Regions from separate parts of the Bartonella pachyuromydis genome, predicted to be linked through region 2. Evidence: predicted binding sites of a transcription regulator. Region 2 holds the regulator's gene; the other holds the start of a gene.
What was found. Region 2 encodes HrcA, which represses chaperone genes, less so after heat shock. Its sites were predicted from a motif close to GTTAGCACTCNCNNNNNGNGAGTGCTAAC; they were not measured.

Region 1 (4,112 bases), on a different contig from region 2:
AGGCATTGGTGTGTCTTTCTTTGGAGTTTCAGCAACCATTGCTTCGGTTGTGATCAGAAGGCTGGCAATTGAAGCAGCATTTTGGAGGGCAGAACGCACCACCTTCACAGGATCAACAATTCCCAAAGCAATCAAATCACCAAATTCACCGGTTGCGGTGTTATAACCAAAGGTATCAGCATTATTTTCCAACACCTTGCCAACGATAATAGCTGCTTCTTCACCGGCATTGGTAGCAATTTGCCGTGCTGGTGCTTGAAGAGCACGACGCACGATATTAATACCAGCTTCTTGGTCAGGATTTTTTCCTTTAACCGTCAGCGCATTTGCTGCACGCAACAGAGCTGTTCCACCACCAGCAACAATACCTTCTTCTACAGCAGCGCGTGTTGCATTCAAGGCATCATCAACGCGGTCTTTCTTTTCTTTCACTTCAACTTCTGTTGCACCACCAACGCGGATAACAGCAACACCACCAGCAAGTTTAGCAAGTCTTTCTTGCAATTTCTCACGATCATAGTCAGAAGTTGTTTCTTCAATCTGAGCTTTGATCTGATTGACGCGTGCATTAATTTCAGCCTTTTGTCCAGCACCATCAATAATGGTCGTATTTTCTTTAGAAATATTTACTTTCTTTGCACGACCAAGCATATCCAAAGTGACATTTTCAAGCTTAATGCCCACATCTTCAGAAATAACCTGACCAGATGTCAAGATTGCGATATCTTCAAGCATCGCTTTACGACGATCACCAAATCCTGGCGCTTTTACCGCAGCAATTTTCAAACCACCGCGCAACTTGTTGACAACGAGTGTTGCCAAAGCTTCACCTTCCACATCTTCAGCGATAATAAGAAGTGGTTTGCCAGACTGCACAACAGCTTCAAGCACAGGAAGAAGAGATTGTAGATTAGACAATTTCTTTTCATGAATAAGAATGTAAGGATCATCCAAATCCGCCACCATTTTTTCAGCATTGGTGACAAAGTAAGGAGAAAGATATCCACGATCAAACTGCATACCTTCAACGACTTCTAATTCCGTTTCAGCAGTTTTTGCTTCTTCCACGGTAATGACACCTTCATTGCCAACTTTTTCCATGGCATCAGCAATCATTTTGCCGATTTCAGCAGCACCATTTGCGGAAATTGTTCCCACTTGTGCAATTTCTGCTGAAGTTTGGATTTTCTTCGCTTTTTTGAAGAGATTTGCCACCACTTCATCTACAGCAGCATCAATCCCGCGCTTAAGATCCATTGGGTTCATGCCCGCAGCAACGGCTTTTACACCTTCTTGTACGATAGCTTGTCCCAAAACCGTTGCTGTTGTTGTTCCATCACCAGCAATATCATTGGTTTTAGAAGCAACTTCACGCAACATTTGCGCGCCCATATTTTCAAACTTATCTTCTAGTTCGATTTCCTTTGCCACGGATACACCATCTTTTGTGATGCGTGGTGCACCAAATGATTTATCGATCACCACATTGCGCCCTTTAGGACCAAGTGTTACCTTTACAGCGTTAGCAAGGATATCAACACCGCGCAACAAACGCTCCCGCGCTTCACGGCCAAACTTGACTTCTTTAGCAGCCATTTAATTTCTCCTTGGAGTTATCTCAAATAATATAAAATGGAAGAATTGAGAGCCTTAAAATTAGCCCAAAATTCCCATAATGTCAGATTCTTTCATGATTAAGAGGTCTTCCCCATTAATCTTCACTTCGGTTCCAGACCATTTCCCAAACAGGATACGATCACCTGTTTTCACTTCTAAAGGCACGCGCTTTCCATTATCATCGAGAGCACCATTGCCAATAGCAATAACTTCACCTTCTTGGGGTTTTTCTTTCGCTGTATCAGGAATGATAATCCCACCAGCAGTCTTATTTTCAGATTCAACCCGACGAACAACGACACGATCGTGAAGTGGGCGGAATTGTATATTAGCCATGTTTAAAATCCTTAAAACTTAATTAATTGCATTAATCTTAAGTCCTTGCTAGCACTCTTAAAGCATGAGTGCTAACATTGCCCAAAATATAAAATTGCCTCTTCTCAATGTCAAGGATTCTTCCTAAAAATAATTTACCTTAAAAGGCTTTGACGTCTTGCCTCTTTTTCCTATTTTGCATTATCTAGCTTTTTATTAAACTGCGAACATAAAAGGATCTCATCATGGTTGAAACACGTCAGGAAACGGATAGCTTGGGGACGATTTCGGTACGTCAAGACCGTTATTGGGGAGCACAGACTGAACGCTCACTGCATAATTTTAATATTGGCAGTGAAAAACAGCCTCTCACCATCATTTATGCCTTAAGTCTTATCAAAAAAGCCGCAGCCCTTGTGAATATGGAAAAAGGGAAACTCCCGCAAAACATTGGCAAAGCGATCATTACAGCTGCTGATGAAGTGCTCGCCGGTACATTTGATACACATTTTCCGCTCTCTGTTTGGCAAACGGGTTCTGGTACGCAAAGCAATATGAATGTCAATGAAGTGATCGCTAACCATGCCAGCATGCTACTTGGAGGAAAATTAGGAAGCAAAAGCCCTGTTCATCCCAATGACCATGTCAATATGAGCCAATCTTCAAATGATTCCTTTCCGACAGCGCTTCACATTGCCACCACACTGCAAACACGTCAGCATTTATTTCCTATTCTTGAAGCCCTTATTACCACTTTAAGAAAAAAGGAAGAGGAATTTGCCGATATCATTAAAATCGGGCGTACCCATACGCAAGATGCAACACCCTTAACTTTAGCGCAAGAATTTTCAGGTTACCGCGCCGCACTCGAAGCCAATCGCCAGCGTATTGAAACAGCTCTTGGCGATGTTCAAATGCTTGCTCAAGGTGGAACGGCTGTAGGAACAGGACTCAATGCACCACAGGGTTTTGATGTTGCTTTTGCAGAAACAATCAGCACCCTCACAGGGATAACCTTTAAAACCGCCAGCAATAAATTTGAAGCGCTTGCTCATCATGGAGCTCTTGCCCATTTCCATGGAAGTCTCAATGCTCTGGCTGCTGATCTGTTTAAAATTGCCAACGATATACGCTTTTTGGGCTCAGGTCCACGCTCAGGTTTGGGCGAATTAAGCCTACCTGAAAATGAACCAGGCTCCTCTATCATGCCAGGCAAAGTCAATCCCACCCAGTGTGAAGCAATGACTATGGTTGCAACCCAAGTATTTGGTAATCATACCAGTGTAACATTTGCTGCCAGCCAAGGGCATTTTGAACTAAACGTTTATAAACCTGTCATTGGCTATAATGTTTTGCAATCAATTACGCTTCTTGGCGATTGCATGCGCTCTTTTGATCTCCATTGTATTCAAGGGTTACGTGCTAATCGGGTTCATATTCACACTCTCATGGAACGCTCTTTGATGCTGGTGACAGCACTTGCTCCAGAAATTGGTTATGAAAAGGCGGCCGAAATTGCTAAAGCCGCGCATAAAAATGATACAACCTTGCGCGCAGAAGCACTCAAAGCAGGTGTTTCTGGAGAGGATTACGATAGGCTGGTTGATCCCAAAAAGATGATTGCTCCAAGATAAACAACGCAATGCAAACTCTTTTACAACAAATTTTATCAAACCATCGGGCCATTCGCGGTCCGATGGTCATTGTGCCATTAACAATCCACGCATATTCTCAGAACCCTTATCACCTCTTGGATAAATGAAAGATCTTTTCAATCTTAGCATATTTGCAAAGGAAGCCCCTTACATACCACAAAGCCATAATAGGCTCTTTCCTGCTGCTTTTCGTGAACATACTAATATGTCTTCTCCTTTAGCTGCTGCATAAAAACCGCTAAAATAAAAATTTTTTCATTTCGAATTCTTGTATATCGCAGACTGCTCTCATCTCACCTTATTCATAATAAAGCACATAAAATACTTTACTTGCACGCCCATAAACCAAAATGAGTGTATGGAGAAAAATACTTGAAGTACAAGCAATAAAGTACCTCTTATCAATAGAAGGACTCTCACAACATTGGAGATAAGAGTGTACTGATGTGCTTTTCCATAAGTGTAAAAATGCTGATATAACTTTACCATTATAGCATTGATGAACAGCGTTGCAAAATGGACATA
Region 2 (27,203 bases):
CATGCAAAACGGCACTAGATTTTATTTTCTAACTCTCAATATTATGTTGCTTTTTCCTTGAGAAAGCTCATGAGTAGCATATTTACTCCTTTGTTAAACAGTTTTATCTACACACTAACCTTACTTGTAGTATGAAGCGAACGATTTTTTTGAATGCGAAAATTTAAGAGATCATATAGCACCGTCTTTGTATTTATAAACGTGCGCATTGAACCCCTCGTTCTATTTGGCTTGGCTCCTAATGTTGCTTCTTTATATTTAAGAACATTCATAAGAAGCACTCCCTTCTCTATAAATAGTTCTTACCCTCACACTAATCCCACTTGTGGTGTGTGAGCGAATGATATGCAATTAATTCAATATAAAATAGGATTAGAATGGAAGAATCTTACGATATTCGGGATATCTCATTCAAATTACAACAAATTATCATTATAAATCAATATCTTGATTTGATAATGACATATGTTTTTTCAAGTATTTTAAGAAATTGCCATGTTAAGTCATACCATTGTTGCTCCCAGATCTGAGAATAAAATGCAAAACTTGATTTAAGGTATTTATTACAGAAAGAAATTTTATGATAAATTTTTCCTTATTTTCAAGCGTGCTTTTCACACGAGTTCACAGTGTGGAAAAAAATCATAGTAAATAGCATAGAGATGAATTCAGACAAAGGTTGCGTAAATTATCACAGTTGTGCGATCATAGTTTTTAGAAAGTTTCCCAAAATTTGATATTAGCTGTCTTGATGCATATGAGAACCATAACATTTATGGATGTTATGCTACTGAGCTGAAAAAAGGATAAACTTCTCACTATCAAGCTTTTGTTTTGAAATAAACGCTTTCAATCAAAAAACAGAAGAGGTTTTCATTTTTATATAAATCCTAGACACGTACCCTTAATAAACGATAGCTTTTTTTCATAGCTGTATTTAGTGGAATATTTTTCCATGCAATATCTTTGTTTTGTATAAAAGATAAGGACTATTTCTTCACTTTTTATCTCAAATCTTATGGAGGCGCCTAAAAGCTAAGACATGTGCTTTTTAAATTGAATATTATGAAGTTTTTTGTAAAAACTATTTTCCTTTGCGAGCAATTCTTGTTGGCTACCTTGTTCAATCAGTTGACCATTTTTTATAACAACAATTTTATGAGCGCGAGCAATTGTTGAAAGGCGATGAGCAATGATGATAGTTGTGCGTCCTTTGGTAAGGCGATGAAGTGCTTCATTAATTTGTACTTCAGTATGCGAATCTAATGCACTTGTTGCTTCATCAAGAATAAGAATTTCACTGTTATGAAGCATTGCTCTAGCGATAGCGAGTCGTTGTTTTTGTCCACCTGAAAGGTTACAGCCATTATCGCCAATTTGTGTATCATAGCCATTTGGCAAGTCCATAATAAAATCATGAGCATTGGCTGTTTTTGCTGCTTTTATAATATCTTCGTCACTGGCTCCTTCTTTTCCAAGACCAATATTATATTTAACAGTTCCTTGAAAGAGAAAAGTATCCTGTCCTACATAGGCCATAAGTTTTCTCAAAGAACGAAATGTCGCATAACGGATATCTTGATTATTAATCAGTATACGTCCTTTTGTGGGGTCATAAAGGCGCATAATAAGATTGATAAGGGTTGATTTTCCTGAACCAGATGGCCCTACCAACGCTGTCATTTTTCTAGGTTTTATTTCTAGATTGATGTTATTCAAGATCATCTTTTTATCTGTATACGCAAAAGAAACGTTTTCGAAACGAATGCTCCCTTGTGTTTCATCGAGATCTTTAGCATTCTCATGTTCTATAACTGTGAGAGGATAGTCAAGTACATCAAACATCGTACGGATACTAACCAAACCAGTTTCAATTTTGACTCGTACATTTGCTAGCCTTTTTGCAGGTTCGTAAGCGAGAAGCAAAGCGACAATGAAAGACATAAATTCACCTTGAACGCCTGTACGTTGTGTTGCAAGGTAGCCGGAAAAGCAGATAATACCCGCAATAGCAATACCAGTGAGAGTTTCCATAATAGGATTTGTAATGGCTTGAAGCGTTGCAATAGTATTTGCTTGTTTTTCAACGTCATTAATGGCTTGGTTCATACGTTTTTTCATTAATTCTTCTAGTGAAAAAGCCTTGATGACTCGTATACCAATAGAACTTTCTTGTACAATTTTGATAATTTCACCAAGCGAAAGGAGTTCTTTTTCAACAAGGCTACGAATACGTTTTAAAGCCATTCGAATTCCTAAAAAAGCCAGTGGTCCTATTATTAAAGTAATGGCGATTAACGTAAAATTTTGAATAAACATGACAAGCAATAGGCCACTAACGGAAAGCAAATCGCGCACAAAAGTTGTGATAATTGTATCAATGATATTACGCACTGCTGTAGCATTATGGGTTATGCGGACAAGTAAATCAGATGAAGTATTATTATGGTAAAAAGAAACACCTTGTTCCATAAGGCGCGCATAAATTTTACGCTGCTGTTCAGCAATGATACTGTTACCTGCTTTGCTCAAAAAGTAAGTTTGCGAAAAAGTTGCAATTCCTTTGAGAATGAAAATGAAAGCAATGATACCAGAAATCAAAACAATCATACCAAAATTCTGCGCTTCAATCATATAATTGACAACGTCACGCATAATCCACGCACTGGCTGCAGTTGTGCAGGAAATAATGATCATTGAGAAAATAGCTGCACTATACCAACGTGCATGTTTACGAAAATTTTCTCGCAAAAGACGAAAGATAAGATGTTTATCAAAAGCGGAAATTCGTTTTTTTACCATGAGATGCTTCTATACTCTATCATTGTTCTATGCAAGACTGAAGCACTTTGATTAAAAACACTTTAACCGTTCTGATAAAACAATGTTTTACAGAAAGGTTGGTACGCACATAACTTTATTTAAAAGCACCACAACAAAACTCTATGATGCTTCTAAATGCTCAACTCTCTCATGATTTATATTCTAAAAGAATTATTTAGCTGCTATCACCATCATCATTTGACGCCCCTCGAGCTTTGGCTCAGATTCGATTTTGGCGATTTCACTTGTATCTTCTTTAACTCGTTGAAGAAGTTTTAATCCAAGATCTTGGTGAGCCATTTCACGCCCACGAAAACGCAAAGTAATCTTTACTTTATCACCATTACCAATAAAGCGATGAATTGCTTTAAGCTTCACGCCATAATCATGGACATCAACATTTGGACGCATCTTAATCTCTTTGATTTCGATGATTTTCTGTTTTTTACGTGTCTCTGCAGCTTTTTTTTGGGTCTGATATTTCAATTTTCCCAAATCAATAATCTTACATACAGGTGGTTCCGCATTTGGGACAATTTCAACCAAATCAAGTCCTGCATCTGCAGCCATAGCAAGCGCTTCTTGTATTGCAACAATTCCCTGATGTTGTCCTTCATCATTAATAAGCTGAACACGCGGAACGCGAATATCTTGATTTGAGCGTGGCCCGTCTTTTTGGGTAGGTGATATTTTAAACGGTCTACGAATGGTTTATGTTCCTTAGTTCTGATTCATCTATAGCGTAATTTAATATACAATTACACACAGAAAAACAACTAGGTTTCGTGCTTTTTTCATATTTGATTTACGGCTTTGAGGTTTGATTTGTAAAATAGAAATTTTTTTGTATCAACTGTTCTATAGAGGAAAAGAATCATGGAGCAAAATATTCCTTGCCAGTTTTTTTCGTTTGAAGGCACTCCTCTTGCGGTGCGGTATCGCAAAGGTCGCGGTTCTTTGGGTTTAGTTTGGCTTTCCGGCTATCAATCCAATATGTTAAGAAGCAAAGCGGTGTTTGTTGATGATTTTGCTCAGAAGCATGATTTGTCTTGTTTGCGTTTTGATTACTCTGGCCATGGAGAATCGGAGGGTGATTTTTTTCAAGGCACGATTTCACGTTGGGTTAAAGAAAGTTTAGCGGTTTTTGAAACCTATTGTGAAGGGCCGCAAATAGTGATTGGTTTCTCTATGGGGGGATGGATAGCGCTAAGGCTCGCTAGGTTATTAGCGCAGAAAAATAAGAGATTTGCTGGCATGATCTTGGTTGCACCAGCTCCTGATTTTACACAAACATTGCTAGAACCAGAATTAGGTCCGGAAGAATGGAAAATTTTGGAAGAAAAAGGTTATGTTGAACGTCCTGGGGATGAAGATGATGAAACGATGCCCTTTACAAAAGCATTTATTGAAGATGGAAAAGACAACTGTGTTATGAAAGGATGCATTGATATTGGCTGTCCTATTCATATTCTCCAAGGGATGGAGGATGATAAAATACCTTATCAACATACATTGACTTTACTGAATCATTTGCCTTTACAGGATGTAACATTGACACTTGTTCGTGATGCAGATCACGGGTTTTCGCGCCCAAAGGATTTAGAGTGCCTTGAGATAGTTTTGAAGTCGTTGATTGATAAAATTTACGAAAATTTTCTCGCAAAAGACGAAAGATAAGATGTTTATCAAAAGCGGAAATTCGTTTTTTTACCATGAGATGCTTCTATACTCTCATTGTTCTATGCAAGACTGAAGCACTTTGATTAAAAACACTTTAACCGTTCTGATAAAACAATGTTTTACAGAAAGGTTGGTACGCACATAACTTTATTTAAAAGCACCACAACAAAACTCTATGATGCTTCTAAATGCTCAACTCTCTCATGATTTATATTCTAAAAGAATTATTTAGCTGCTATCACCATCATCATTTGACGCCCCTCGAGCTTTGGCTCAGATTCGATTTTGGCGATTTCACTTGTATCTTCTTTAACTCGTTGAAGAAGTTTTAATCCAAGATCTTGGTGAGCCATTTCACGCCCACGAAAACGCAAAGTAATCTTTACTTTATCACCATTACCAATAAAGCGATGAATTGCTTTAAGCTTCACGCCATAATCATGGACATCAACATTTGGACGCATCTTAATCTCTTTGATTTCGATGATTTTCTGTTTTTTACGTGTCTCTGCAGCTTTTTTTTGGGTCTGATATTTCAATTTTCCCAAATCAATAATCTTACATACAGGTGGTTCCGCATTTGGGACAATTTCAACCAAATCAAGTCCTGCATCTGCAGCCATAGCAAGCGCTTCTTGTATTGCAACAATTCCCTGATGTTGTCCTTCATCATTAATAAGCTGAACACGCGGAACGCGAATATCTTGATTTGAGCGTGGCCCGTCTTTTTGGGTAGGTGATATTTTAAACGGTCTACGAATGGTTTATGTTCCTTAGTTCTGATTCATCTATAGCGTAATTTAATATACAATTACACACAGAAAAACAACTAGGTTTCGTGCTTTTTTCATATTTGATTTACGGCTTTGAGGTTTGATTTGTAAAATAGAAATTTTTCTTTTATTATCATAAAGTGTTTTATGGAGGAAAAGAATCATGGAGCAAAATATTCCTTGCCAGTTTTTTTCGTTTGAAGGCACTCCTCTTGCGGTGCGGTATCGCAAAGGTCGCGGTTCTTTGGGTTTAGTTTGGCTTTCCGGCTATCAATCTGATATGTTAGGGAGCAAAGCGATATTGGTTGATGATTTTGCTCAGAAGCATGATTTGTCTTGTTTGCGTTTTGATTACTCTGGCCATGGAGAATCGGAGGGTGATTTTTTTCAAGGCACGATTTCACGTTGGGTTAAAGAAAGTTTAGCGGTTTTTGAAACCTATTGTGAAGGGCCGCAAATAGTGATTGGTTCTTCTATGGGGGGATGGATAGCGCTAAGGCTCGCTAGGTTATTAGCGCAGAAAAATAAGAGATTTGCTGGCATGATCTTGATTGCACCAGCTCCTGATTTTACACAAACATTGCTAGAACCAGAATTAGGTCCGGAAGAATGGAAAATTTTGGAAGAAAAAGGTTATGTTGAACGACCTCCGGATAGTGATGATGATGAACCGATGCCTTTTACAAAAGCATTTATTGAAGATGGGAAAGACAACTGTGTTATGAAGGGATGCATTGATATTGGCTGCCCTATTCATATTCTCCAAGGGATGGAGGATGAAAAAATCCCCTATCAACATACATTGACTTTACTGAATCATTTGCCTTTACAGGATGTAACATTGACACTTGTTCGTGATGCAAACCATCGGTTTTCACGCCCAAAAGATTTAGAGTGTCTTGAAACAGTGTTACGATCATTTGTTGACAAAATTAATGCAAGATAGAGGTCAAATTTACTGATGCTAAAGACATAATATATGACCTTTTATGAACAGCCTTTCATTTTTTCTGATCGTGTTGTACCCGTACGTGTGCATGCACATAAACATGCGCGTCGGCTTACATTACGTATTGATGCAAGGAGTCAGGAGATCTGTATAACAACGCCACCAGCGGTAAGTCTCTCTTCAGTTCAAGGTTTTATTGAAAAGAATCGATCTTGGATTGAAGCGCGTCTTACTCGCGTGCAAATTCCTCATGAAAATTCTTATCTCAAAGAGGGAATAACGATTCCTATATTGGGTATTGAACATACCATAAGACATAAAGTAGGACGTGGGATAACAGAAATTATTACAGGAGATGGAGAGCAAGAGCCCCAAATTATCGTTTATGGTCAATTAGAACATTTACCAAGACGTGTTGCTGATGTTTTAAAAAAACAGGCTGCACTCATTATAACACCGTTGGTAGGATATTATGCAGATAAAGTAGAGCGTAAAGTAAAATCAATTTGTTATAAAGATACGAAAAGTCGTTGGGGTTCTTGTTCAATAAAAGGCAACCTTTCTTTTTCTTGGCGTCTTGTTATGGCACCAAAAGAAGTTGTTGAATATGTTGTTGCGCATGAGGTCGCCCATCTTGTTGAAATGAATCACGGCCCAAGATTTTGGGCTCTTTGTGAAAAACTTTGTCCAGAAAGTAAAAAGCATCGTGCTTGGTTGAAAGAAAATGGTTATAAGTTGCAGGCTATTGATTTTCATTCATATAAGCTGGAAATATGAAAAAACTTGAAGAAGATAATATTCGGTGGAACTTTTTATTGAACATTTTATTATATATGTGCCTCATGACATGATGAGGAATGCATTGAAGCCTCAGCAATATTGTCTTCCCCTGCTTCGTTTGCTGAGTGTCTTCAATGTTTTTACTTTATCTTTTTTATAATTCAGCTTAATAATATTTCATAATTCTTAAATTGAGATTGGAAGAGCGTTTATGCCTGTCCTTACAGATCCCCTTCAGCTATTACAGGCACTTATTCGTTGCCCTTCTGTTACGCCACGCGAAGCAGGTGTTTTATCAACTTTAGAACAATTTCTCAAAAAGATGGGGTTTCATGTTGAGCGTCCTATTTTTTCAGAAAAAAGCACAGAAGATGTTGAAAATCTTTATGCCAAGATAGGAAAAGAAGGGCCGCATCTTATGTTTGCGGGTCATACGGATGTTGTACCGCCAGGGACATTGGAACAATGGACATATCCTCCTTTTGAAGCTGTGATAGATCAAGGAAAATTATACGGGCGGGGTGCTGTTGATATGAAGGGTGGTATTGCTTGTTTCGTTGCAGCACTTGCTCGAATTCTTGAGAAAAGATCCCTTAAAGGAATGGTAAGCCTTTTGATTACCGGTGACGAAGAGGGACCAGCTTTGAATGGTACGGTTAAACTTCTCAAATGGGCAGAACAAAAAGGTGAAAAATGGACTGCTGCTCTTGTTGGTGAACCAACAAGTGTAAAAACGGTTGGTGATATGATAAAAATTGGTCGTCGAGGGTCAATTTCTGGTATTATTACCGTTAAAGGTCGCCAAGGACATGTTGCTTTTCCTGAGCGAGCTGCCAATCCATTGCCCTTAGTCAGTGAGATTCTTCAAGCGTTAACACAAACAACTTTAGATCAAGGTACAGAAAATTTTCAACCGAGTAATTTGGAATTAACGACTATTGATACGGGTAACTCTGCGGTAAATGTTATTCCAGAGCAGGCGACAATTCGTTTTAATATACGCTATAATGATCTTTGGACAAAAGCAATGCTTATGAGGGAAATTGAAAAACGTCTTACCTCAGTGCAATCAAAAAACAACAAAAATCAATTACCCTTCTATCAACTTGAATGGATTCCAAGTTTAGGGGATGTTTTTTTAACCCAAAATGATAAACTCATTCATACATTATCCAATGCTATTAAAAGCATAACAGGGCATATACCCGAATGTTCAACTTCAGGGGGAACTTCGGATGCGCGATTTATTAAAGATTATTGTCCAGTGGTTGAATTCGGCTTACCAGGACAGACCATGCACATGGTGGATGAGTGTGTAACTCTCGATGCAATGGAAACTCTCACAGCTGTTTATGAACGTTTCATTGTTGACTTTTTTACATAATGAAAAGAAGAAATTGTTTTTTCAACAACATCTCTATTACAAATTAAAAATCATACATATGATAGCACAATTGATGTAATGGAGATGAAAACTATAGAAATTTTAATTTGCCAATTGACTAATGACATGATCAAGAAGGATTCGTCCTTTGTCTGTCGCTTTTAAGCGGTGATTTCCTATCATTTCTACCAGCCCTTGTTGTTGTAAATCGATAAGCTTTTTCATTGGTAAACCCTTGGTGTTTAAAGTTTCATAACGTACAAGATCTAAACCTTCGCAAAGACGTAACCCCATGAGGAGCATTTCATTTGCTTGCTGCTCAATGGTCAAATGTTCCGTTTCAATACAACCATGTCCCGTAGTTTCTACCAATTCAAGCCAATGTTCGGGATATTTCTCATTTATTGTCACATAACGTTCACGATTTTCAATTTGAGAAGTAGCTGTTTTTGAAGAGGTCGGACAATGACTTGGTGAGTACTCAATAAAGCGTCCATGGGCTCCTGGACCAAAGCCTGCATATTCATGATAACGCCAATAGAGAAGGTTGTGTGCTGATTCGGCACCGAGAGTTGCATGATTTGAAATCTCATAGGCTGGTAATCCACGGCGTTCGGTTATTTCTTGGGTAAGATGATACAGGTCTGCTGCGAGTTCTGATGGGGGAAGGATAAGTCTTCCTGCGTCATAAAGTCGCTTAAAGGCGGTTCCCTCTTCGATGGTTAATTGGTAAAGAGAAAGATGGTCTGCTGCAAAATCAAGGGCCTGAAAAAGTTCCCATTTCCATTGTTCAAGAGTTTGTTCGGGGCGAGCATAAATAAGATCAAAGGATAAACGTGGAAAGATTTCTCGTGCTAAAGCGATAGCGTGAAGGGCTTGTTTCACATCATGGAGTCTGCCAAGTTTTCGCAGTGCTTGATCATTGAGTGCTTGCACACCTAAGGATAAGCGGTTAACGCCTGCTGCGCGATATCCGCGAAAGCGTTCGGCTTCCACACTTGATGGGTTTGCTTCCAGTGTAATTTCAACTTTATCATCAACGGTCCATTTTTTTGTAAGAGCTTTTAATAAGGCATCAACAGTTTGAGGTGTCATAAGAGATGGCGTTCCTCCACCAATAAAAATACTGGTAATATGACGTGGGCCTATTTTATGGTATTGTGTTTCTATTTCACGTTCAAAGGCGGTTACAAAACGTGGCTGATCAACACCATGAACACGAACATGGGAATTAAAATCACAATAGGGGCATTTTGCAGCACAAAAAGGCCAGTGAATATAGATGCCAAAAGTTTCATTCATGAGAGCGTTAAGAGATTTTCAGCTAAAAGTTTGAAGGCGCGTGCACGATGTGAGAGTGGGGGCGTTTTATCATTGAGTTTCCAGCCATGTTTTTGCTTTGTGGACATTTCTCCAAAGGTATTTTCATATTCATCTGGTAAAAAAATGGGGTCAAAACCAAAACCTTTATCTCCCCGTGGAGGCCAAATAAATGTTCCTTCAACGCATCCACGAAAATAATCGGCGTGAGCATCAGGCCATGCGATGCAAATGACGGATATAAATCGGCATTTTCGTTGGCTTTTTTCATGCGCTCCGTTTTTTTGAAGTTCATCTTCTATTTTTTGCATAGCTTTTAAAAAGTCACGTGTGCCATCCGGTTGAAGAGCAAGGTCTGCTGTATAAACACCCGGAGCACCATTCAAGGCATCTACTTCCAAACCTGAATCATCAGAAAGAGCCGGAAGTCCTGTATTTTTTGCTGCCGAAAAAGCTTTTATATAGGCATTTTCTTCAAATGTTGTTCCCGTTTCTTGTGGTTCTGGCAATCCAAGCTCTTTTGCGGATTGTATTATTAATCCAAAGGGCGCAAACAGTGTGGTAATTTCATGCAATTTACCGGTGTTATGTGTAGCAATAACGAGTTTTTTAGCTGCTATGCTTCTCATAGAGATCTCTCCAGAAGTAAAAAGGGAACTATTTTGTGCTAAAAAAATTAACTGGAACGTTTAATATACAAATTCCACCAAACTTTACACAATACTCTCTTTTTGCAACTTTATAAATATTCTAGTCAAATGAAATCTTTTATATTTTATTATGATGACAATGTTTGAAAAGATATATGATCTCTTTTTTTGATAGTAGCATTTTTTATGATAAATATATGTTATGTTTTTCCACTACTTTAGCCTATTTGGCCAAGCCTTGGTAAAACTCATATATAGAGAGAAATGTTTTAAAGTCATGAAACAAGCGTTATGAAGCACAAACCTATTGATGATGAATTAAAATATCTTGATGAGCGTTCGCGAGATATCTTTCGCCATATTGTGGAGGCTTATCTTAATGATGGTGAACCTGTAGGATCACGAAATCTTTCAAAGCTTTTGCGACAGACATTATCACCAGCCACGATTCGCAATGTGATGAGTGATCTTGAACACCTTGGTTTAATTTATGCACCTCATGTATCTGCGGGGCGGATGCCAACACAGTCGGGATTACGATTTTTTGTTGATGCATTTATGGAAGCGGGTGATTTGCCAAACGAGGAGCGTGAAAGTATTGAAGCTCAAGTCAAAGAAGCTGGTCATACACAATCAGTTGAACATTTTCTCATTCAAGCAAGCCGCGTTCTTTCAGATCTTTCACGTGGTGCAGGGCTTGTTCTGGCAACAAAATATGAAGGCACATTGAAACATATTGAATTTGTGCGTCTTGATAGAGAGCACGCTCTTGCTGTTTTGGTAACACAACAAGGTGAGGTTGAAAATCGTATTGTTCATTTACCAGAAGGGGTTACTCATGCGCAATTGACGGAGGCAACGAATTTTCTTAATGCCCATATTCAGGGGCGCACATTGAGTGAAGCGAAAGAAGAAATAGCACGGTTATGCTCAGAAACACGGGCTGCACTTGATCATTTATCCCATCATCTCGTTGAAACTGGATTAGCTTTGCTAGGAGGAGAAGATGCTGATCATAAAATACACCTTATTGTTCGTGGGCGCAGTAATTTACTTGAAGATGTGAAAGCAGAAGAAGATTTAGAGCGGTTACGGCATTTGTTTGATGATCTTGAAACACGTGAAAGTATGGCACAGCTTCTCGATTTAACGGATGAAGGGTCAGGAGTTCGTATCTTTATTGGTTCAGAAAATAAGTTGTTTTCACTTTCTGGTTCTTCTTTAGTCGTTGCACCGTATCGTGATTCAAAACAAAGGGTGATTGGCGCTTTAGGAGTTATCGGGCCCACACGGCTTAATTATGCAAGAATTGTACCTATGGTCGATTATACAGCGCAACTTATATCACAACTGTTGCGTTAAAATAACTAAGTGAATATTCGTACTATAAATGTTCATTATATTAAGATACATAAATACCCCTTGATTTTTGTCTGCAAAATTTCGATATCGAGAATAACAAATCTTATGAAGGAATGGAATTTTTATGTCTGACGAAAAAAACAAGTTTACTGACGCTTCATTTGAAAATTGCGATTTGAAAAATCCGGTTAATCGTGATGCGCTTAAAAAAGCAGCGGATGAGTTTTTAAAAACGCGTGAAGCAGAGGCACGCGCAGAGGTCGAAGAAGAAAAAGATGAATTTGTCGACCCCCTAACTGCTTTACAAGATGAAAATAAAGAACTGAAAGATCAGCTTTTGCGTCTTGCTGCAGATATGGAGAATCTTCGGCGTCGTACGGCGCGTGATGTGGCAGATGCAAGAGCTTATTCAATTGCTAATTTTGCACGTGACATGTTATCTGTTTCTGATAACCTCAATCGTGCTTTGGAGGCTATTCCAGAAGGTGCAAAGGAGAATGATGCTGGTTTGAAAACATTAGCTGAGGGCGTAGAAATGACTGAGCGTGCAATGATAGCGGCGCTAGAACGTCATGGGGTGCAGAAAATTCATCCAGAAGGGCAAAAATTTGATCCTCACTTTCATCAAGCGATGTTTGAAATCCCTAATTCCGATGTACCGGATAATACTGTCCAGCAAGTTGTTCAAGCAGGTTACATTATAGGTGATCGTGTTTTGCGTCCAGCTATAGTTGGCGTAGCCAAAGGAGGGATAAAAGAGCCTTCTGTTGAATCTGATCCGGCTTAAAATACACCAATAACAATACCTCCAGCATGAAAATATGGCATTGCATATAACCACCCTGTTTTCGTGAGGTATTGTATCCAAGAAAATCCTAAAGGGTGGTAAAACACCCTTTATCCTTGGAGTGCCCAACGTCCTTTTACAACATATGGAGCATCACTTGAGGGAGATGGCGATAACAATAAAACAAAGTGATCGACTTCAAAAGGAGGAAATGAAAAATCACCCCGAGAAGAGAGATAAGAAGGAAGATATTCGGGTTTAATATCAAGCAATCGTGCAACAGTAATATGTGGAGTAAATGGTCTTTCATCAGGAGATAAGCTTAAGCTGTTCCGAATAGATTGCATCTTTTTGTGTAAGAGGCTGAGAGTCTCAGAAGGTTCAATGCGAACAACAAGGGAATGTGGAGAACTTTCTGAACCAAAAACATCAAAACCCTTTGTATATAGCATAAAAGGAGGAAGCTTTATTGTCTCAAAGGCGCGGATAAGTTTATCGGCTACAATGCTTTCAACTTCACCAAAAAAAGACAAGGTGATATGAAAGTTTTGTGGGTTAATCCATTGTGCGTTCGGTAAACCACTTTGCAACGATATGAGTGCTTGTGTTGTTTGTTGAGGAATCTGAACAGCACTAAATAGACGGGACATGGAATCTCCTTATGGTAAAAAGATGCCACCGCAAATACGATGGTGGATAATAAAGGCGGAATACATCACTTAGGATAAGGCAATTGTGGCAAAAAAGAATGTCGAAAAAATGTTTGTTATAATGATGGGTTTAATTCCTAAAACTTATTTCTCTTACGAGAGTGATTATGCTGACAATAAAAACTGTGTTTACCTTTGTTTCATAGTAAAAATATGCAATAGTGGAATTATTTATATTTTCATTTCACGATGATATCCGTAAATGGTGCAATCATATATCCATTGTGCACTAGCATCTTTACACTTATGATAGAGCCAATCAACACCGTTATTGTATTTTCCAGCTCTCAATATTGCAACATTTTAGTGGCTGAGAGCTTTTATAAGAGGCATTTTACTCCTTTTTAAGAGTTTTTATCCACACGCCAATCTGCTTTGTAATATTGAGGGAATAATTTTAATTGTTTTAATATGAAAGGATTTAAGATGAAAGAAATCTTACGATATTCGGGTTTATCATTTAATATGAAAAAACTGTAAAATATCATTATAATCAATATGTTATCATTTAAAAACACCACAAATCCAACGTGATAAGGAAAGTTGGTAAATTTCAATTGTGGCGCTCATTCTTACATTTCCTCAATGTACTTTAAAATTAAGCATATTCAGTAAAAGATGAATATTTTCTCATGCGCGCTCAGTATGAGAATAGCTTTAAACAACAAATATTTGAATGAGTCTGATAGAATTTAGAGTGACAGAAAACACAAATACTGTTATTATATACAACATAATCGTTAGTAAATATTTATGCCTATGATAATCGTAATGCTCATCGATAATGGATGTCAGTATTTGTATTTTTAAGAGAAAAATAGAGCAACCAATCAAAACAATGAATGACAAAAAAGATGATCATACATCTTTTATGAATAATGAATTCTAATTCTCTTCACCAAATTTATTATTGATGAGTTTTTCGAGAGCATCGAGAGCATCAGTTGCTTCTGGTCCCCAAACACGAATGGTAAGGTTACAACCAGAGGAGGCTGCTAACATCATAAGTCCCATAATTGATGAACCACCAACGATTTTGCCATCTTTCTCAACTTCAACGCTAGCATTAAAATTGTCAACAGTTTGAACAAATTTTGCAGATGCACGTGCATGCAACCCACGTTTATTACAGATATTAAAATGACGACTGAGTTTAGAGGGGAGAGGATCTTTGGAAAGCATTAGAGTTTAATTATCCGCTATAAAGTTATACTGGTACATTAATATATTTACGTCCTGCTTCTTGTGCTATTTTTAAAGCTTCTGATAATGAAATATTAGGGCATTGGCGAATAGAAATGAGTTTAATGAGCATAGGTAGATTAACCCCCGCAATCATTTCAACACGTCCTTTTTCAACAGCAGAAATAGCCATATTTGATGGTGTTCCACCGAATACGTCTGTTAATATGATCACACCATGGTTTGTATCTGTAGAGGAAACAGCAGCTATAATATCGCCTCGGCGCTGATCCATATCATCATCAGGGTAGATACATATTGTTGCGAACTTTTCTTGTGTTCCAACAACATGTTCCACAGCATGTAGAAATTCAACAGCCAGCTCACCGTGCGTTACAAGCACGAGTCCAATCATTTACACAAACTCCTGTTAACTAAAGATCCAACCATATTGGTGGAGAGTATATTTTACAAAGCTTTATTCTGCTGCCAAGAAAAATTTGCAAAAAAAAGGCAAAAAATGTAATTTTTTGTGTTTAGAAAAAAATTAAACCGATTTATGCCATATTTTTCTAAAAAAGAATGCTTCAATAGCCTGACAAATGGCTGTACAATCGGCTTCATGAAGGCTAGGGAGTTTTAAAAGAGGAATATGTAGATCTGCAAATTGAAAAGTTTGATTTGTGGAAAAGCGTTCATATTCGGGTCCAAGAAGAACAACACAATCAATCGTTGTCTGTTTTTCAAACTCTATCATATAAAGACCAACACCACGAATCTCAATACCGCCCTGCAAACCTTCAGGGGTGTATCCATGAAGTTTTCCATTTTCCACACGCACCATTGTATAGTCATCACTGATCAGTTTTGCTTCACGTTTTGACCATTCGGCACGATCGAGCAGAGAGAGGGTAAGGGTTGATTTTCCTGATCCCGATGGTCCTATAATCAACAGCCCTTTCCCTCCTAGTTGAAGGCAATTTGCGTGAAGTATTTCGCTTTTTGTTGTCATGCCTTGTTACTTTGGATGAAGATTTATTTAGCGAGGGGGAGCATAATAATAAAACGTGCACCAGTTTTACTATTTTCAAGATTGGGATCAATAATATTTTCGGCTGTAATTGTCCCATTATGCGCCTCAATGATTTGTCGACTAATAGAAAGACCAAGACCTGAATTCTGACCAAAACTATCTTCGTTTGGTCGATCAGTATAGAAGCGTTCAAAAATGCGTTCAATGTTCTCTGAACGAATACCAGGACCATTATCTTCAATGGTTAAGATAAGAGTTGAAGCATGACTTTTCATAGCTATAGAAATTTTACCTCTATCATGGGGAATAAAGGAACGTGCATTTTCAATAAGATTCGAAATAACTTGTCCCAAACGTAGTTCATGCCCCAACACAAGATAGGCTTTTCCATGAGGACGTGGGATAATATTAAGGCTTATATCGATGGTTTGCCTATTACGGTATACTTCTTGAACAGCATGAACAAGACTTTCCAAAAGCGGTGTCATATCAACGATCTGTGCGGTTTCACGAGCAAGTTCTGCATCGAGCCTAGAGGCATCGGAAATATCAGTAATTAAACGATCAAGACGACGTACATCATGTTGAATAATTTCGAATAATTGTTCCTGTGCTTCTTCATTTTTAGCCAGAGGGAGCGTTTCAACAGCACTGCGCAGTGAGGTAAGCGGATTTTTTAATTCATGACTTACATCAGCAGCAAAGCGTTCAATGGCTTCAATACGCATATAAAGAGCATTGGTCATATCACGAATAGAGGTTGAAAGGCGACCAATTTCATCTTCACGCATTGAAAAATCAGGAATTTCTACGCGCTTATTATTACCATTACGCACACGATTAGCAGAAGCAGATAGTTTGCTTAAAGGATGCGCAATCGTATGGGCTAAAAAGAGAGAAAGGACTAAAAGTACACTGCCTACCACGGCAAAGACTTTAAAAATAACTAGTCTTTCACCTTTTACAATGTTGTCAATATCTGAACCGGTTGTTGAAAGAAGAAGTGCTCCCACCACGGCACGATAGCGTTGAACAGGAACAGCAACAGAAACAATGAGTTGACCTTGTCTGTTACGTCGTTTAGCAGTAGCAAGAGATCCGTTTAATGCTCGGTACACTTCTGGGTAAGCAATACCACTGGTTCTTGCCTGTTCTCTATCAAGAGTGATAGTATTGCCGTAAAATGTGTTTGAGAACCATGAAATGAAGCGTTCCCACATGTTTTGTTCAGTTTTAAGTGGGGGTAAATTATAGCTAAAAACTTCACCACTAGAATAAAGAACACGCGAGTCAAGAAGTAAAGTCGCATCACGATCATAGATACGTGCTCTTGTTGTTTTGGGGGTGATGAGGCGTCGCAAAAGAGGAGCAACTTGTTCGGGATTAATAGGAAAGTCCCAAGAATCGGTTGATTGAGGTGCGGGTGTAACACTTTCCCCAGTCTGTAATTCTAAAAGTTTTTGGGGATCAATGAGAATAGAATTGGTATCCACCGTTGCAGAGGCGGCAATAGCTCCAGCGATAATTTTTCCCTGGATGCACAAACTTTTAATTTTTGCTTCAATTAAACCATCGCGAAATTGATTAAGATACAAAATACCAGTAACAAGAACGGCAAGAGCAGCAATATTTAAGATGACAATACGGCGTGTAAGACTGGAAAAAAGCAATTGTCTAAAAAGACGCCGCACCTGAAGATGCCAATAAGTAAACATAGGAAATGGCGTTGATAGGAGGCCATTAGATGTCGTTTTTTGCAGAGTTTCCAGTTGAGTATTTTTTGTCATCGATTTGATCGCCGTTCAAACTTTTGCGACAAAATAGTTCTATACCTCGTGAAAACGATAACCTACACCATAAAGTGTTTCAATCATTGCAAAATCATCATCCACTTGTTTAAACTTTTTACGCAAACGCTTAATGTGACTATCAATGGTGCGATCATCTACATAGACTTGATCACTATAAGCAGCATCCATCAAAGCATCACGACTTTTTACGACTCCAGGTCTTTGCGCTAAGGTTTGTAGAATCAAAAATTCCGTAACAGTTAAGATAACAGGTTTATCTTTCCATGTACAGGTGTGACGTTCTTGATCCATCACCAAATCCCCACGTTTGAGAGAAGAGGTAGGAGAAGTTCCTGTTATAAGTGGTTGGTTGCGCGCATTTGAACGACGTAAAATAGCTTTTACGCGCTCAATAAGAAGACGTTGAGAGAAAGGTTTGGTAATAAAATCATCCGCCCCCATTTTAAGACCAAATAACTCATCAATTTCGTCATCCTTAGAGGTAAGAAAGATAACAGGAATATCAGATTTTTGACGCAATCGGCGCAAAAGTTCCATCCCATCCATTCGAGGCATTTTAATATCAAAAATAGCTAAATGTGGAGGATGAAGAGTTAGACCTTTGAGCGCAGATGCTCCATCTGTATAGCTTTCAACCCGATAGCCTTCTGTCTCAAGCGCAAAAGATAAAGATGTCAAAATATTGCGATCATCATCAACAAGTACGATCGTTTGCGTGATTGTTGGTGTATCTTTCATGGCTTCTTAGACCTTTCTATTGCTATGGTAGCAAATTATCCACATTATTTATATGGGAGTTCACATTTTTTTTGCAAAACAAATGTGGTACAAATTGTAGCGAAGTAAACACCCTTTCATTTTTACGGTAAAAGCTTGTTTTATCTTTGTAATTTTATAATGCTGTTGCGTGCGTAAAGATCCCTTTGTTTGAAAGAAAATTTTCATAAAATATGTTTTTTACCAAAGTGTATTATTTTTTATGTCCCATAATTAAACAGATCTGTTCGTGATTGTTGACGTTTAGAAAAATCGCCTATCTGTTTTTAAGAGCAAAGAAAAGAGTGTAGTGACATATATGCAAAAATTTTTCTTTCACTGCACGAAAGGAGAGCATAAATGGGATTTTTTAATTTTATAAAAACAGTTGGAGAAAAACTTGGTATTGGGGATCGTGAGCCAGAAGAAAAGGATTTTAAGGAGGCCTTTAATAATTTTCAACTTGGCACAGAAAAAGTAAATATTAAGATTGAAAACGGTCAAGCTATTTTAAGTGGTGAGGTTCCAGATAGGGAAACATTTGAAAAAGCACTTTTAGTTGTTGGTAATTCGCAAGGTATTTCTTCTGTTGATATTGATCAATTAAAGATTGCAGATACCACGTCTGTAAAAGCGTCTCGCTTTTATGAGGTTAAATCTGGTGATACGCTTTGGAAAATTGCTGAAGAAGTTTATGGAAAAGGGCAAGGGGATAAAAATACATTTATTTTCGAAGCGAATAAGCCAATGCTCAAATCTTCCGATAAAATTTATCCTGGACAAGTTTTGCGTATTCCTGAACTTGATCATATTTGATTAAAAGAAAGAATAATTTTTTAGAGTATGTTTTATGGCATTAAACAAAAATAAGAAGCATGGAAAAATTTTCACGCTTCTCAATTCATTCGTTAAATAATGATGAAAGAACTCAATGATGAGGAGCTGATTTGGAAGGTGATTTTCCTCCCATAGCATTTACAGAGAAATCAACGTCTATTGTTCCTGCTTTCTCAAACGTCAATTTTGCACTGATTTTATCACCTAGTTTGAATGGTTGAGAAAGTCCCATGAACATAATATGATCACCACCGGGTTTAAGAGTGATTTCACCATTGCCAGGAATTTCAATACCATGGTGCATTTTTTCCATTTTCATAATATCGTTAACAACTGCCATGGAATGGATTTCTGCTGTCTGTACTCCATTTGCTGAAACAGAAACCAGACGATCTGGGATATTACCGTGATTAATGATATAGAGATAACCGCTAGCAACTTTAATACCTCTAGCTGTTTCGCGCACCCAAGGATGAAGGATTTCTATGTTTCCGACTTTATATTGCTGAGCGGTTGCTGGATGGGCTATACAAGTGAAAAGAAGGGCCCACACGACATTTGTAAAAATCGTTTTAAGTGGCCATTGTCCGTAAGTTATATATTGAGATATGAACTTCTTTATTTGCTCGATAATAAGTTTTACCATTATTCACCCTCCTTTGGTCAATTCACTGCTATATGCTCCTTATTTATTATTTTAGAGCGTTTTTATTCAAAATAAAAGAAAGAATTACTAGAGTTATATGAACAAGAATAGATGCATAGATCTTTAGAATTTGAACAATGTATTTAAAGGCAAAAGGGTATTGTGAATTCTACTAGTGGATTTAATAAATAGATTAAAGAGAAAAGGACGTCGAGCTTATTCACAGTGCAGCTTTTAAAGAGTAATGAATAATAAGTTGTTCAGAAATGGAGCTATTATGAATAGATTGACAGAGTATGCCCTTACAAAGAATGTATTTAGAAAGATGAAGCTTAACGCTATAGATACAGTGATGTAAAGAACGCGGCGTTTATTGATCGAATAAAGATATAATGGTCATGACAGCGGTGGGCTAAGGGAGAATGTAATATTTGTGGTATTAGTCATTTACTTTTGAGTGATGTGTTGAACAATTTCCTAATCAGAATCTCATGGAGAGATGAGAGATTAAGAAAGGGTACACAATTGTTATTTTTATTTTCCAATTTTTATAGATTTATATATTGATTACATCGTAAAAAGGGATGCTATGGTATTCGCATTATCAGTCAAAGAGGTTGCTTGCGGGTAAGTAGAATAGCTATTTTAAAAGAAAAATTTTATTTTAAGAATGTTTCTTTCATGACTCTCTTGTAGCGATAAGAGCCTGTTCTTATATACGAGGCAGAAAGGCTTGTTGCGACTTGCAGTTTATTGTTTATGTGACTTGAAGTGGGATGCAGGCTTTGAGTGTTATGAGGAGCTGTCTTAGAAAATGCTTGATGAAGATTGAGGTAGCTTGCTGAAATGGAGATTATAATATGGCAAAAGTAATTGGTATTGATTTGGGAACAACAAACTCTTGTGTTGCTGTCATGGATGGTAAAAACGCAAAAGTTATTGAAAATTCAGAAGGAGCGCGCACAACGCCTTCTGTTGTCGCCTTTACGGATGGGGGAGAACGGCTTGTTGGACAACCTGCTAAACGGCAAGCTGTAACAAATCCTGAAGGAACAGTTTTTGCAGTTAAACGCTTAATTGGTCGCCGTTTTGATGACCCCATGGTTGAAAAAGATAAAGCACTTGTACCTTATAAAATTGTTAAAGGCGATAATGGTGATGCGTGGGTTGAAGAAGCAGGTAAGAAATATTCTCCCTCCCAAATTTCAGCGATGATTTTGCAAAAGATGAAAGAAACGGCCGAGTCTTATCTTGGTGAAAAAGTTGAGCAAGCGGTTATAACTGTTCCTGCTTATTTCAATGACGCACAACGTCAAGCTACGAAAGATGCGGGTAAAATTGCTGGACTAGAAGTTTTACGGATTATCAATGAGCCTACAGCTGCTGCTTTAGCATATGGTTTGGATAAAAAAGACGGGAAAACTATTGCGGTTTACGATCTTGGTGGCGGTACATTTGATATTTCTGTGCTTGAAATTGGAGATGGTGTTTTTGAAGTTAAGTCGACCAATGGAGATACTTTTTTAGGCGGTGAAGATTTTGACATGCGCTTGGTTGGTTATTTTGCTGATGAATTCAAGAAAGAACAAGGGATCGATCTAAAGAATGATAAGTTAGCATTGCAACGTCTAAAAGAAGCGGCAGAGAAAGCAAAGATTGAACTTTCTTCTTCACAACAAACAGAAATTAATTTGCCATTTATTACGGCTGATCAATCTGGTCCCAAGCACTTAACAATGAAATTGACTCGGGCAAAATTTGAATCTCTCGTTGATGATTTGGTTCAGCGCACTATCGAGCCTTGTAAAGCTGCATTGAAAGATGCGGGGTTAAAAGCTGGTGAGATTGACGAAGTTGTTTTAGTGGGTGGTATGACACGTATGCCCAAGATTCAAGAAGTTGTGCAAAGCTTCTTTGGCAAAGATCCACATAAAGGCGTTAATCCTGATGAAGTTGTTGCAATGGGTGCAGCTATTCAGGGTGGTGTATTGCAAGGCGATGTGAAAGATGTCTTGCTGTTGGATGTCACACCTTTATCTTTGGGTATTGAAACATTGGGTGGAGTCTTTACACGTCTTATTGAACGCAATACCACTATTCCAACGAAGAAATCGCAAGTTTTTTCAACGGCTGATGATAATCAAAGTGCTGTGACTATTCGTGTGTTCCAAGGTGAACGCGAGATGGCTAATGATAACAAGTTGTTGGCTCAGTTTGATCTTGTTGGTATTCCACCAGCACCACGTGGTATGCCTCAGATTGAAGTTACTTTTGATATTGATGCGAATGGTATTGTCAATGTTTCGGCTAAAGATAAAGGAACTGGTAAAGAGCATCAAATTCGTATTCAAGCATCAGGTGGTTTAAGTGATGCTGATATTGAGAAAATGGTAAAGGACGCAGAAGAGCATGCAGCTGAGGACAAAAAGCGCCGTGAAGGAGTTGAGGCAAGAAATCAAGCGGAAGCTCTTATCCATTCAACGGAAAAGTCGCTGAAAGAGTACGGTGATAAGGTCTCTTCTGAAGATAAAGGACAGATTGAAACAGCAATATCTGACTTGAAATCTGCACTTGATGGCACCGACACTGAAGAGGTAACAGCGAAAATGCAGAAATTAGCGGAAGTTAGTATGAAACTTGGACAGGCAATGTATGAAGCTTCACAAGCAACCGAAGCGAATACTGAGACAGATACAAAGGATGATGATGTTGTTGATGCTGATTTCGAAGAAGTTAATGATAAGAAGAAATAGTGTAAGCAAATGTGTTAATTAATGAATAAACCCGGCCTTTGAAATATAAGGCTGGGCTTTGTTATTTGAGATGAGTTGCAACTTTTTTGCTAAAAATATAAATTGAAAACAAATATTATCCATAAAGATGGATGAAAAATTATCAGGAATACATGATGAAGGTTGATTATTATGAAATTCTTGGCGTGACTCGCGAATGTGATGATAAAAAGTTGAAATCTGCTTTTCGTAAGTTGGCAATGCAATATCATCCTGATCGCAACGCAGGGGATAAAGAAGCAGAACGGAAATTTAAGGAAATTGGCGAAGCCTATGAAGTTCTTAAAGATCCTCAAAAGCGTGCTGCTTATGATCGTTTTGGCCATGCGGCTTTTGAAAATGGTGGACGCGAAGGAGCAAATCCCTTTAGTGGTTTTGCTGCTGGTGGCGGATTTCCCGACATTTTTGAAGATTTTTTTGGCGAAATTATGGGAGGAATGCAGCGTAAGCGTAGTGATGGTCGCGAGCGTGGTGCTGATTTGAGTTATAATATGGAAGTGACCTTGGAAGAGGCATTTTCAGGAAAAACCGCGCAAATTAATATTCCAAGTTCTGTTACTTGTGATACTTGTGAGGGATCGGGTGCTAAAAAGGGCTCTAAGCCACAAGTTTGTGGAACGTGTCATGGAGCTGGGCGTGTACGTGCCGCACAAGGTTTCTTTTCGATTGAACGGACATGTCCTTCATGTCATGGACGTGGTGAAACCATAACAAATCCATGTCCGAAATGTCAGGGGACGAGACGAGTAGAAAAACAGCGTTCATTAAGCGTGAATATTCCAGCTGGTATTGAAGATGGTACGCGTATTCGTCTTTCTGGTGAAGGAGATGCTGGCATTCGTGGTGGTCCTAGCGGTGATCTTTATATTTTTCTTTCTATTAAACCGCATGAGTTTTTTCAGAGAGAAGGTGCAGATATTCATTGTCGTGTTCCAATTTCGATGGTGACAGCTGCTTTAGGAGGTGAATTTGAGGTTTCTGATCTTGATGGCGTCAAAGCACGTGTTAAAGTTCCAGAGGGTACACAAAATGGACGTCAATTTCGCCTTAAAGGAAAAGGTATGCCTATGTTGCGCCGTCAGCAAGAAAGAGGTGATCTTTATATCCATATCACTATTGAAACACCACAGAAACTAACACAAGAACAACGCGAGTTATTACAAAAGTTTGAAAAGCTTTCAAATCATGAGAATTCACCACAATCACACGGTTTTTTTTCACGTATGAAAGAATTTTTTGAAAATATCTCGAGACAAAATTAGGAGATGTGCAGCAAAATTCTGTATGGGACGAGATTTGTGTACTAGCAAGATTATTTAAAATCCATTTTCCATTGTATCACAATATTTGAAAAGTTTGCTTTTTTATGAAGTTGTTTGAAGAGAAAAGAGGGTAGATATTTTAGGATACGGTTTTATGGCTATCTGTGGATGGTTTATAAATCATGGAGTATAAAACGAAGAGAAGGAACAATTAAATGATTTTACGGCTCTCTATCAGGGAGTTTTTGTATTCTATTAAAAATCACAAAGTATGAGACTGATCTAAAGGTTTTCTGATGTGGTGTTGTCAAACCAGTTCTATCATTCATTTGTACGCTTCTATTGTTACAACTTTTTTTTTAATAGTTTTAACCAAACGCTGTGACTATTTGCCATATGTAAGTAAATGGTCTTAGGGATTTATCATAAAAAGGGATTAAAAATGAAGAAAACATTTCTATATTCAGAACTCTTAATTTAAAAGAGTAGTAATGAATTATCGTTATAAATCAGTTGATTATAGTGATTACCAATATGTAGTAAGGGTAGATCGTTTAGTTCATATTTTCTTATATTCGATGATTGGAAAGAAGACAAATTTTTAAATTAAAACTTTAACTTATTTGTAGGTGGACATATGTGCGACTGAGCTATTTTCTGTATCGGTGATATACTAATTAATTTCATCGTGATTTTTATTTTCATCTTATAAAATCAATGGTTGTATATGTCCGTATTCATTGTTAAAGATCCATAAGATGACATCAGTAAGTTAAGTGTACGGTGTAGCTTCAAAGTTCTTCTAAATTCTGCTCTCATTGATATACAGGGTCATAAAAACAATAATATTTTTTTTAGTTTTTAGATACTAATTTTTTAAAGGGCAGCCTTTATCGCATCTTTTTATTACTTTTGTGATGATTTAAACAATGAGCATTTTTCAGGGGGATGGGCAGAGTAAGCTTGTTTTGAAATTTATTTTCACTTTTCCTCTCTTCTACTTAAGAGAAGGAAAAAAGTGATGAGGAGGCTCTTTTAATGGATAAAGTTGAAAATGATGTTGAAGATGTTTTTGAAAAACAAGCAGCATTCTTATCGTCTGCTTTACCTTATATGCAACAATATGAAAATGAAACTGTCGTTGTGAAATACGGTGGTCATGCTATGGGTGATCCTGCTTTGGGGCGGGCATTTGCACGTGATATTGCTCTGTTGAAGCAATCAGGAATCAATCCTGTTGTTGTTCATGGTGGAGGGCCTCAGATTGCTGAAATCTTGATGAAAATGGGCATTGAATCACGGTTCGAAAACGGTTTACGCGTAACCGATGAACGGATTGTCGAAGTGGTTGAAATGGTTTTGGCAGGCTCCATAAACAAAGAAATTGTCGCTCTTCTCAATGCAGAGGGGGAATGGGCAATAGGGTTGTGTGGCAAGGATGGCAATATGGTTTTTGCTGAAAAGGCTTATAAAACTGTTCTTGATCCCGATTCGCATATTGAACGTGTTTTAGATTTGGGCTTTGTTGGAGAACCAGTTGAAGTTGACCGCACATTATTGGATCTTTTAGCATGTTCTGAAATGATTCCAGTTCTTGCTCCTGTGGCTCCAGGCCGCGATGGAAAAACTTATAATATTAATGCTGATATTTTTGCAGGAGCCATTGCTGGTGCATTAGAGGCTAAGCGTCTTTTATTTTTAACGGATGTCCCCGGTGTTTTAGATAAACAGGGCAATCTTTTAAAGGAATTGACAATTTCGGAAGCTGAAAACCTCATTAAAAATGGAACAATTTCAGGTGGTATGATTCCGAAAGTAGAGACTTGTATAAAAGCCCTTCAAAATGGTGTGGAAGGTGTTGTCATTTTAAACGGCAAAACCCCGCATTCTGTCTTGTTAGAACTGTTTACGGAACAGGGCGTTGGAACACTTATTGTTTCATAAGATATAAAGAAGAATTGGAGAAAACTACCTTTCATGATTAATATAAAACAGTTGAAACATTCTTTGTTAAGCAAACCAGAATTCACATTATTTGCTGCGACAATATTATGGGGTATTACATTTTTAGTAGTTCACATTGCGGTACGCTATAGTGGACCTTTGTTCTTTGTTGGATTTCGTTTTGTTGTTGCATCGCTTATATGCGGCGCAATTTTTTGGCGCTCAATGCAAGGTATAACTATTTATGAGATTTTTGCTGGGATGGCTATTGGTGTAGGAATGTTTTTAGGTTATGCTTTACAAGCAGCGGGACTTCAGACAATTATTAGTAGTCAGTCAGCTTTTATCACAGCACTTTATGTTCCGACAGTTCCAATATTACAATGGATTGTTTTTAGAAAGCCACCCCGTTTAGCTTCTTGGCTTGGCATTATTTTTGCTTTTATTGGTCTTGTCTTTATTTCTGGACAAAAGGTGGGACAGCTTGATTTTTCGAAAGGTGAAATTTTAACTTTGTTAGGTGCTTTAGCAATTGCTGGGGAAGTGATACTTATCAGCATTTTTGCCAGCAAGGTTGATAGTCGGCGTGTAACGGTTATACAGCTATTTTTTAGTGGTATTTTTTCATTTTTTTGTATGCCTTTTATGGGTGAAAACATGCCTGAATTTTCATGGGTATGGTTGAATATTGGTATAGGTTTGGCATTGATGAGTGCTATCATTCAATTAGCGATGAATTGGGCACAAAAGTCCATTTCGCCCACGCGTGCAACACTTATTTACGCAGGTGAACCTGTATGGGCTGGTATCGTTGGGCGTTTGGCTGGTGAGCGTTTATCTCCTTTAGCTTTATTGGGAGGAACACTTATTTTGATTGGGATTGTTGTGGCTGAACTACAACCTTCACAATGGCGTAAGAAAGCGAAAATAACTGAAAAAATTAATTAATCATGCATTTGTACCATGATATTTCCATCTGAAGAGATTTCATTGTCTATTTCTTTAATAAAATTGAGTAAATTTTTGATGTTTTTACCTTTAAACCGATATATTGCTCCGCATGTTAAAGAAAGCTCCTGAATATAGTAAAACTCGTTCATTTCAACTCTGTTTATATTGAAATGGTTAGAATCATTCACTTACATACTATAAGCAGGGCTGGTGTGTAGATAAAATCGTTTAAAAAAGCGTAACAATGTTGCTTATAAACGCTTACAAAAGCAAGAAGTATGCGACATTAGAGTCTTGCCGATAGCGTGGTAGCGCTCACTTGTGCCTAGGTATAAAAATGGTGCGTTCAATGGGTTTTACATTATACCATTCACGGATGCTGTCATGAAATAGGTATAATGAATATTAAGAAAAGTTTTTTTAAAAACAAGACATGAATGCATAATACAATTGCATTATATTTTGCAGCGCTTTGCCTTTTATAAAGGACGTAACTCTATCAAGAGAAAGAAGAAAAAGAGTTTTTTAGAAGGTGCGTGTTTTTTCAAAAGACATTACGCAAGGGAATATATTGCTAAAGTTTTGACAGTTACAAAGATCATTTGCTCCGGTAGAATTTTTTTTGTTTTATGTAAAATTAGTAAAAACGGGCTAGCATGGACAAAGAGAAAGTCATCTCTTTTGCAAATTGTATGAATTTTATTGCTAGCCTCAAGCTATGTAAGCATCTCTAATAATGTACGGCATGTCAGAGCTAATACCAGCGCATAT

Region 1: groES (co-chaperone GroES) is a predicted target of HrcA. The motif match lies at 2,001-2,029, and genes of this name have one in related genera.

Annotation. Positions count from the first base shown of each region.
Region 1 covers NZ_BAABJA010000034.1:162-4,273, forward strand. Annotated here, with positions in the region: gene groL (chaperonin GroEL) at 1-1,596, opposite strand, end outside; gene groES (co-chaperone GroES) at 1,657-1,953, opposite strand; gene fumC (class II fumarate hydratase) at 2,178-3,566, shown strand.
Region 2 covers NZ_BAABJA010000001.1:302,115-329,317, forward strand. Annotated here, with positions in the region: gene ABD917_RS01290 (ABC transporter ATP-binding protein) at 1,036-2,802, opposite strand; gene infC (translation initiation factor IF-3) at 2,995-3,513, opposite strand; gene ABD917_RS01300 (alpha/beta hydrolase) at 3,700-4,500, shown strand; gene infC (translation initiation factor IF-3) at 4,728-5,246, opposite strand; gene ABD917_RS01310 (alpha/beta hydrolase) at 5,440-6,222, shown strand; gene ABD917_RS01315 (M48 family metallopeptidase) at 6,256-7,002, shown strand; gene dapE (succinyl-diaminopimelate desuccinylase) at 7,217-8,389, shown strand; gene hemW (radical SAM family heme chaperone HemW) at 8,492-9,691, opposite strand; gene rdgB (RdgB/HAM1 family non-canonical purine NTP pyrophosphatase) at 9,688-10,338, opposite strand; gene hrcA (heat-inducible transcriptional repressor HrcA) at 10,651-11,721, shown strand; gene grpE (nucleotide exchange factor GrpE) at 11,846-12,508, shown strand; gene thpR (RNA 2',3'-cyclic phosphodiesterase) at 12,619-13,158, opposite strand; gene ABD917_RS01350 (HPr family phosphocarrier protein) at 14,104-14,400, opposite strand; gene ABD917_RS01355 (PTS sugar transporter subunit IIA) at 14,426-14,815, opposite strand; gene ABD917_RS01360 (HPr kinase/phosphatase C-terminal domain-containing protein) at 14,948-15,412, opposite strand; gene ABD917_RS01365 (stimulus-sensing domain-containing protein) at 15,436-17,220, opposite strand; gene ABD917_RS01370 (response regulator transcription factor) at 17,260-17,982, opposite strand; gene lysM (peptidoglycan-binding protein LysM) at 18,361-18,816, shown strand; gene ABD917_RS01380 (copper chaperone PCu(A)C) at 18,929-19,483, opposite strand; gene dnaK (molecular chaperone DnaK) at 20,344-22,236, shown strand; gene dnaJ (molecular chaperone DnaJ) at 22,392-23,537, shown strand; gene argB (acetylglutamate kinase) at 24,576-25,481, shown strand; gene ABD917_RS01400 (DMT family transporter) at 25,515-26,429, shown strand.